Regions from separate parts of the Saccharibacillus sp. WB 17 genome, predicted to be linked through region 2. Evidence: riboswitches for the same ligand, from Rfam matches in the RefSeq annotation. Region 2 holds a riboswitch; the other holds the start of a gene.
The links. Region 2 has a riboswitch for cyclic di-AMP ahead of FTE24_RS16475 (C40 family peptidase). Riboswitches for the same ligand answer to the same signal wherever they lie in the genome.
Positions count from the first base shown of each region.

Region 1: another riboswitch for cyclic di-AMP. It lies ahead of FTE24_RS02585 (C40 family peptidase); the one in region 2 lies ahead of FTE24_RS16475 (C40 family peptidase).

Region 1 is NZ_VPFK02000009.1:15,146-19,851, forward strand. Features, by position in the region: gene FTE24_RS02570 (DUF1934 domain-containing protein) at 1-17, opposite strand, end outside; gene FTE24_RS02575 (DNA-3-methyladenine glycosylase) at 258-935, shown strand; gene FTE24_RS02580 (YwhD family protein) at 1,033-1,545, opposite strand; cyclic di-AMP (ydaO/yuaA leader) riboswitch at 1,994-2,132, shown strand; gene FTE24_RS02585 (C40 family peptidase) at 2,140-2,610, shown strand; gene FTE24_RS02590 (GNAT family N-acetyltransferase) at 2,876-3,364, shown strand; gene FTE24_RS02595 (hypothetical protein) at 3,549-3,842, opposite strand; gene motA (flagellar motor stator protein MotA) at 4,241-4,706, shown strand, end outside.
Region 2 is NZ_VPFK02000029.1:151,172-155,877, forward strand. Features, by position in the region: gene FTE24_RS16460 (NifU N-terminal domain-containing protein) at 153-431, opposite strand; gene FTE24_RS16465 (CYTH domain-containing protein) at 528-1,025, opposite strand; gene FTE24_RS16470 (aspartyl-phosphate phosphatase Spo0E family protein) at 1,199-1,354, opposite strand; cyclic di-AMP (ydaO/yuaA leader) riboswitch at 1,705-1,843, shown strand; gene FTE24_RS16475 (C40 family peptidase) at 1,845-2,315, shown strand; gene FTE24_RS16480 (ATP-binding cassette domain-containing protein) at 2,783-4,501, shown strand.

The DNA of each region.
Region 1 (4,706 bases), on a different contig from region 2:
CGGCTCATGCCTGGCATAGCGCTTCCGCTCCAATCCGTTTAACGAAGATTTCTTCTATAGTACTATAGCATATTCCGGTATGGGGACCTAGTGCTTTCGACGACTGCAAACCGGCTGCGGGCAAAAAAAACCGACTTCCGGCGCCGGTACGCGAACGCTGCGCTTCGATGCGGATTTACTCCTTCCCCGAACGTTTATTAAAATAGGGAAGAACGCGGGTGCAGTCAACCGATCATCCGCCAAAAGGAGGAATTCCGATGCAGCCACTCACGCCGCACCCGGCGCAGGGCGCTTTCCGCCCGCTGCCTCCGTTCCTGTTCGCTTCGACCGCGCTGGAGGCGTCTCCGCGGCTGCTGGGCCAGACTCTGGTGCGCCGCACCGAGTTCGGGGAGATCCGCAGCCGGATCATCGAGACGGAGAGCTACGGAGGGATCGAAGACAAAGGCAGCCATGCCTACGGCGGCCGGCGCACCCCGCGCACGGAGATCATGTTCGGCGCTGGCGGAACGGCCTACGTCTACCTGATCTACGGCATGTACCACTGCCTGAACGTCGTCACGGGATCACAAGACGATCCGCAGGCCGTGCTGATCCGCGCCGTGGAGCCGCTGACCGAAGAAGACGAACGCCGCATGCGCTTTTTCCGCAAAATCAAATCCAAAAAAGCGTCCGACCTGTCCGGCGGCCCGGGCAAGCTGTGCCGGGCGCTCGACGTCGACAAATCGTTCAACGGCTGCCGCCTGACGGTGCCGACGAGCCCGCTCTACCTCGAAGCCGGCGACGATCCCTCTTCACTGGAGCTGCTGTGCGGACCGCGCATCAATATCGATTACGCGGAAGAATACGCGGCCAAGCCGTGGCGGTTCTTCCTCAAGGACCATCCGTACGTCTCGGTGAAAGACAAAGCCCATTCGCCCAAACCGTTTTTTGTGTAACGGTGCAGCGGAGAGGAAGCCCGTAAGAATAAAAAAGCAAAAGCGCCGATCCCGCAAGGGACCGACGCTTTTTGCCGCTGCCGCAAAATTGCGGCCGTTAGACGTCCAACGCCTGCTTGAGTTCTTCCGGCGAACGGTTCCACCATTCTTCGTTGTGCGCCGTCAGCAGCGTCTTGAGCGCCGCTCTCGCTTCGTTGTCCATCTCGTTCAGAATGATCTTCCGCTTGATCGCGTAATCGAGCTTGTTCACGTGGTCGGCGAGAATCTTGAAGCCTCGCTTCGTCTCGCTGTTGATCCACATCTCGCACGCCGTCGCTCCCGCGTAGCTGCCGCCTTCTTCCGTCTTGTCCACCGCGACCCAGACGAGCCATACCCGGCGGCCGCCTTCCGCATCGGCGCGTTCGGCCGTGAACTTGATGCCGCGCTCCACTTTGCTCTTGGCATGCATGGCGCCCACGTCGATCTTCGCTTCGCCTTCGTCTATAATGATCGGGGATACGTTGTTCAAGTTGATGGCGCCCGTGCCGAAGCCCTTATGCTTGCTGCTTTTTTGGCTGCTGCTGATGATATTGAGCCCAAGCTGTTTTTTACCTGTCTGATTTTGGTCCATAACGGGAATCCGAGCCCCTTTCGGCGAATAAATTCATCCAAATTCTTGCAAAAACACATGCTTTTTTCTTAAAACTCTTCATCTTCTTCTATTCTATCCGATAAAAAGACGAAAGCAAAACAAAAAAACCCGGATACCGGCTCGATAAACCGTAGGGTTAAGCGCTTTTCAGAGGTTTTTTCCATAGCGAAACGACTTGAATTCAAACAAATGTCACCTTTTTTAACTTCCGCAAAACCGCGCAGCCGTGCGGGATTGCTGCTTTTGGTGGAAGGTCCGCGTCAAACGCGCACCAAAATAATGTTAAATAAAGGTTTGCCAACGGCTAAGTCCTTTGCTACAATGTGTTTTGTGAGTAGTAACAACTTTGTAAACTTTGCTTCAAGCCATAGAAGCTGCTTCAAATATCGACACAACGACGATCCGACACGAAGCTTTTCGGTGCAAACCAAGATCTAAGCCGAATTCCGGCACCGGGGAGCGGGGGAACCAGTTATGGGTGAATTGACTTCGCAACGAAGGAGTCATAGGGGGACCTTCTCAACCGAATCCTTAAGCTAACCTCGCAGGCAAAACGGAAGGGGTACAATGTCTTTGAAGAAGAAGCTGACAGCCGCAGTAATGGGACTCGCCATCGCTTTTAGCGTAGCGGGCGCAGGAAACGCACATGCAGATTCCCAATTGGACAACGTAATCGATTCAGCACTTGGAACGCCATACCGCACTGCGGGCACAAGCCTTAACGGATTCGACTGCTCGGGCTTCACGAGCTACGTCTTCGACAAACTCGGCGTGGATCTGCCGCGTCAATCTTCGTCGCAATACAGCGCCGGAGCCAAGATCGACCGCAGCGACCTGCGTGCCGGAGACCTCGTCTTCTTCAACACGACGGGCAGAGGCATTTCGCATGTGGGCATTTATGTAGGCAACGGCAAATTCGCCCATTCGTCGTCTTCGAACGGAGTTCGTTACGACAACCTGAGCTCTAGTTATTATGCCGAACGTTATGTCGGTGCGTCTCGCGTAATGAGCACGTACACGTATAACTCTTTTGTTGCCGAATAACCTTTTCTTCGACTGCTTTTATGCGAATTCATGAATGAGCGTAATGAATATAACGGCCGTATTGGATGACTGCAATCATCCGATGCGGTTTTTTCATGTCTGCTTGGCGTCGGCCGCCGTTTCTCTTGCCCTTTAAACGGTGCTGCGCCTGAAAAGGTTTCAAACGCGCCGATCTTTTTCGTCGTTACGAAATATTACCCGCCGCCCGGACGCCTAAACGCCTTTTTTACATTTCGTGATCCCTTTTTGAACAGGAGTGAGAAACATGAACGCGAAGAGGTTCGATATTCGTCCGTTAACGGAGTGGGAAGCGGAAATCATTTGCGGTTGGCGGTACGAGCCGCCGTACGACATCTACGGGTGGATGCCCTGGGAGCAGGTCAAACAGCTCGGGATCGAATTCGGCGATCCCGAGCTGCGCGAACAGCAGTATATGTCGGTCTATGAGGGCGAACTTTTCTGCGGGTTCGCCCAGCTCTTCCCGCTCGGCGGCACGACCCGCCTCGGGATCGGCATGCGTCCGGATCTATGCGGACGCGGCTTAGGGGCGGCTTACGTGCGCGCCGTCGCCGAAGAAGCGCTGCGGCGCATTCCGGGCCAGGAGATCGACCTGGAAGTGCTGACGTGGAACCAGCGCGCCATCAAAGCCTACCGCAAAGCCGGCTTCGCCATTACCGATCTCTACGAACGGATGACGCCTTCGGGCCTCAAGCCGTTCTACTGTATGGTGTATCAGCCGCCCGCGGACTCGTAGAGCCGGCGCACGTCCGCTTCGGCGCACGAATTCTTTCCATGACGATATCCATGTTCAGCTGCCGACCGCGAAGATCTTCGCGGCGGCATGTTCGGCGTATCCGGTCTGCTAGGATACCGGTTCCTTAACGGCTTCTTTCATTATAGACCGCTTCATAGACCTCTCCCGCGTTCTTCGAAGCGGTTCAGACCAACGCCACGAACGTCATTTGTTTGTCGCCGATCAGGATATTGATGCGATGCAGGTCCGTGTCGTGGATTACCACGGCGCTGCCCACCTCAATTGACGGCGTAGTGCCGAGCGCGTAGAACAGGTCTTCGGCCAGCGCTTCATGCACTTCCAGCCGGTCCGGCGCCTCCATCCGTTCCCAGTCTTCCGCTTCCATCTCGAAAAACAGATAGCTGTCCGGAATCAATGAGACCGCTTTCGTCAAGTCCTGCAAAATATCCGCGTAATCTCTTCCGTGTTTAACTCCCATTGTTTCCGCTCCTTTTTCGTACATTATTGTGAACCGACTATCTTATTTTCATTATAGCGCAATTTATCTCTTAAAAAAAAAGCTCCCCCTGTCGATAAAAAACATATCGAGCCGTAGGGTGTTTTTAGTCAAAAACCACTTCATGATACCAGCTTCGTCGATTTTGACTGTTACAGCCTTCCTACTCGGGCAAACGGACGGATCATGAAAGGCCAGACTTCGAACACATCCGGGAACCTTGATCGCGTTAAATTCCGCTGCCGGCTGGAACCGCACATCGAACCGCTCAAGGTACCCGAAGGTCGCATACGTAGGTCAGTTTCGTTTCTTGCCGTACACACAGGCCAGGGATGGCCGTGCTTATGAATGTTTTATATTCTCATGGATGAGGTGCTTACATGGAATTATCGTCTCTTATCGGTCTGGTCCTAGCTCTAGTCTCCATTTTCGTCGGCATGATCCTCAAAGGCGCCCCGCTCGGTTCCCTGATGGTGCCGGCGGCCTATCTTATCATTATCGGGGGCACCGTTTCAACCATATTCGTCGGCTTCCCAATGAGCGATCTCAAAAACTTCCCGAAGCTCGTCAAAATCTTCCTGTTCAAACCGAAAATGATCGACAAAAGCGAATTGGTCGGCATGTTCATGGAATGGGCCTCGATCACCCGCCGCGAAGGCCTGCTGGCCCTCGAATCCAAAGTGGATGAAATCGACGACGATTTCCTGCGCAACGGCATGCGGATGATTATCGACGGCAACGATCAGGAATTTGTCAGCGACGTGCTGATGGAAGACATTCACGCGATGGAAGAACGTCACCGCGTCGGCGCGCAAATCTTTTCCCAAGCCGGCATGTACGCTCCAA
Region 2 (4,706 bases):
GTCTTCTCTATTGTAATAACCGGAAGCCGGCTGTTTGACTTCATTACAGGTCTAAACAAAAACGTCTCCTGACCCGAAAGCGAAACCCAATGCCGTCGGAGGAGACGTTCGTCGATCAGGATATCAAGGCTTCGGCAAGCGAAACCTGCATCCTATGGATATACGCGTCGGAACGCTTCTTCGACCTGGGGCAGGATATCGTCCCAGCTCGCGTCCGGCAGTTTGCTGACCGTTACGAAGTCGCGCATGCCGAAAATGTTGTCCACGCCGTCGATTTCGACGAGCGCCGCAGCCAGCGGATGCTCGCTCGGCTCTCCCGCTTTGACCGACGTGCTTTTCGGACCTTCGAACAGGACGGAATCCGCTCCGACCCGAACCGAATTGGGATTAGGCGTTTGTTGAACATGAATTTGAACCGTGATAGTCCTCACCTCTTTCGTAAATTTGTCCGCCGGAAAGCGGACGAATTGGCTCTATTGTAACATATGGCCGCCCTGCGGCGCCGACTCTTTCGAAGCGGCCGGGCCTCAAGCGCGGTTTTGCAGTTCTTTCCACACTTTTTTGTTGCTGTATTCGCGCTTGGAACTGATATCTTCGCCGAACCAATCGGGCGGAGAGAACGCCTGCGCCTCTTCGAGCGAGTCGAATTCGACTTCGGCCACCGTCAGGTCAAGCTGTTCGTACCGGTCCAGTTCGACCGTGAAGCCGTTCCATTCCCCCGTCGTCCGGGTCTTCGTCAGCGGCACCGCTCCCGAAGCCCGGAACAGCTGGCCGTAGATGCTCTCGGTAATGGAGTATTCGATCTCTTCGCGGCTCATGCCGTTGCCCTGCTTGAACGTATGCGTATATTCGACCTCGCCCGTATCGGCGTCGACCATTCTGCGCACGCGCACCTCCTGCTGCTCGTCCAGCGCCAGGTAAGTCTGCTCGATCGTCTGCTGCGAGCGGCGCTGGAACGATCCGGCGGCGATCAGTTCTTCCGGCGTGCGATCCAACAAAAATTTGCGTTCGATTTCCGTTGCCATGCGGCTTCCTCCTCGTATGCCCGTATTTTCTTCTATAAGTATACCCCGAAAGATCGGGCTCCCGAAAGCCAAGACGGCGATTTAACGGCAAACGCAAAAAAGCGCGTAGGCTACGCGCTTGAATAGAGCAGTAAGCAGGCAAGCGTTTTCATAAAAAAACTTCACATGAACCGTCATGCGTTTTTGTAGCGTTCGTATTCGTTCAACCATTCGTCCAGCTTCTGCGACTGCATCAGCACGCGCTGATCGAGGAAACCGTACTCGTCGGCCAACTGGTGGAGAATTCGACGCTGGCGTTCCATCTCATCTTGAATATCTTTGTTGTTCATCTCCAGGCCCTCCCGCTCGAGTCCTCTATACCATAAATCGGTAAAACAGCACCAATCCAAGAGATAAAATCCCAACATTTTAAATAAACTTTTTTGCGCGCAGCTATTGTCGAACAGGGCGAAACTGCCGAAAAAGAAATATCCAACGCTGTACGTTCGGGCTTTGCGAAGCCTTCCGTACCGCCAATTGTAACAAATACGTGCGTTTTTCCCAGCAATAATTACAAATTTGTCACTTGTGTTTCGTTTTCAGCCTGTTATAATCATGCGATGTCGATAAGTTTTTTGTGTTTTAAAGGAGCGTTTGACAAACCGATAGTCAGTAAGGTAGAGTATCAATAGTTACAAAATATTAATAAATGCCGAATTTCTTAACGCAAGAAAACGGGGGAACCATTTCGGGTGAATTATTCTTGTTTCAGAGGGAGTATAGGGAAATTCCTACCACCGAGCCCTTAGCTAACTCCGTAGGCATCAGGGGGAAAAATTTTTGAAGAAGCTTGTCATTTCCGTATTGGGAGCAGCCATTTTGTTTACGTCGGGGGCCACAAGTACATATGCCGCCAGCTCCGCACCACTTAACGCCGCAGTAAGTCAAGTCTCGGGCACGCCTTACAAATACGGCGGCACGACGACCTCAGGTTTCGATTGTTCCGGATTCACCCGATATATTTTCAAAAAGTTCGGCGTTTCGCTGGCCCGTACGGCTGCAAGCCAGGCTCAGCAAGGCACGACCGTATCCAAGTCCAATCTCCGCGTAGGGGATCTCGTCTTCTTCAACACGACGGGACGCGGAATTTCGCACGTCGGCTTCTACGTAGGCAACGGCAAGTTTGCCAATTCTTCGAGCAGCAAAGGCGTCAGCATCGCAAGCCTGTCCAATTCGTATTGGGGCAAACGCTACGTGACCGCCAAGCGCGTAACAAGCGACTGGTCTTACGGTCAAATGGTTCAGAGCTGATTTTCTCCGCACGTCTTCGTCTTCATCAACTCTCTCATATCCATCACACCCATATTCGCTTCAATCAACATCTTCCATTAACCCGTTCCTTCCGGCGCACGAGCCGGGGAACGGGTTTTATCGTCTCCGGGGACCGTTCCTTTTAATCAGATACTACATAGACGGACAGGCCGTCGATTTGGTTGCATTTCTTGCGAACTTTTTTTGAACTTTTTTTCGGTTTTGCCCTAACGGGCTTTTTTTGCTATAGTGGACCCATCTTTCCAAATGGGGTGACGAGGAGAATGTTCTGCCGCATCGTTCGAAGTAGCTAAGGATCGGGCCGGATCAAAACGCGTACCGGCTATCAAGGGGGTTCTCTGCCCTCTGATCGCATCCCTTGGTTTTACGACAACGATGCTGCATGGAACCTTCTCTTTTTGCTGCGTCCGCAGCGACTCATTCCCTTTTGAAAGGCGGTTTTTGGTGTGTTAAAAAATAGCGTGTCCCTGTTCAAAAAACAAATCGTGCTGTACGTGCTGCTCGGCTTCGCCCTGCAGTTCGCTTCGGCTTACGGCATTCATACGTTTCAACGACTGATCGACCGGATCTCGCTCCCCTCCGGTCTCGGCGAGTTAGGCAGCCTGCTGCTGCTCTACGGCGTGCTGCTCGGCGCGTGCGCCCTGCTGAACTACGCGGCGGAGTACCCGCAGACGCAGCTGCCGCGCGGCCTCACCGAGAAGCTCAAGCTGCTGGCGCTCGCCCGCCTCTCGAACATGGATTACCGCGCCTATCGCGATCTGGGCACGGGCGAGCTGATCCAGAGCATCGAGAACGGAGCGCAGGCCGGAGCGGGCATCGTGTACGGCTTTTACCTGCGTATCCTGCACGAGCTGCTGCCGACGCTGCTGTTCAGCCTTCTGTTCATCGGCTTTTACAGTCCCGGTATCATGCTCGTCATCGCGGCCGGTTACGCGGTCGTGTTCTTGTTGACCCGCCTGCTGCTGCGCTTCCTGTATTCCATCAAGGCTTCGCTGCTGGCGAGCCAGGAGAGCCTGTCCCGGTATTCCGTGCGCGGCTTCATGGAGCTGGTCGTATTCCGCCTGAACCGCCGCTATCCGGACGAGATCCGCAAGCTGACCGGCATTACCGACGACATCGTACGCAAAAACGTGCAGATCCGCATGGTCCACGAATCTTTTTTCGCCTTGTTCGAGCTGCTGATCATCGGTGTCAAAATCGTCGTGCTGGCGCTCGGCATTCGGCAGATCGCCGCCGGCGAGTCGACGATCGGAACGGTGCTGGCGCTGCTGCTGCTGATCGACAAAGTGTATTCGCCCATCGCGATTTTCAACGTGATCTACGTCAATTACCGGCTCGACCGATTGGCTTACGACCGCTTCGAACGGTCGCTTGACGCGCCGGAAGACCGCAATTTGAACCGCGGGCGGCTGGTGGAGACGCTGCGGGGAACCATTCGATTCGAACACGTATCGTTTCGCTACGACGCGGACCGCCCCGCCCTGCTGCGCGGCGTCTCGTTCTCCCTGCCCGCCGGCTCGTCGACCGCGATCGTCGGGCTCAGCGGCAGCGGCAAATCGACTCTGGTCAAGCTGCTGCTCGGCCTGCTCAAAAAAGACTCGGGACAGCTGACGATCGACGGCTTCGATATCGACGAACTGTGCCTGGACAGCCTGTACGCGCGCACCTCGTACATTTCGCAGGATGCCCCGATCTTCGACGATACGCTGCGCGGCAATCTGGCGTTCGACGCACCGGCCGACGAAGCCGAGCTGCTGCGCGCGCTCGACGACGTCAGGCTTGGCGACAAGCTGCGCAGCCTGCCGGAAGGCCTCGACACGCCTGTCGGCGAGCGCGGCATGAAGCTGTCCGGCGGCGAGAAGCAGCGCCTTGCGTTCGCCCGCGTGCTGTTCCAGCAGCGGGACCTCGTCGTGCTCGACGAGCCGGTCTCCGCGCTCGACAACATCACGGAGCGCCGCATCATGGAGACGGTGCTGGACCGCTTCCGCGGCCGCACTTTGATCATCGTCGCCCATCGCCTGCACGCGATTCGCAGCGTCGACCGCATCTTGCTTATGCGCGGCGGCGAACTGGTCGATCAGGGCCGCTTCGAGGATCTGCTGGCGCGCAGCGCCTATTTCCGGGAGCTGTGGAGCAAGGACGGGGACGTTCAGGCACACGGGTGAGCGGTCGGGAGACGGCTTTGTAAGGCGTAAGGATTATAGATTACAGCTTCTAGATTATGCAAAAAAAAGCGGTTCCTGCTCGTTCGATACGAGTGGGGACCGCTTTTTTGGTGCGGGGGTGGCGGGTTATTGAGGTTATTCCGGTTAGTCGCCGACTTCGAATCTGTATCTCAAGCTTCGCATCTCTTCTTCGTCTCCGTGCTTT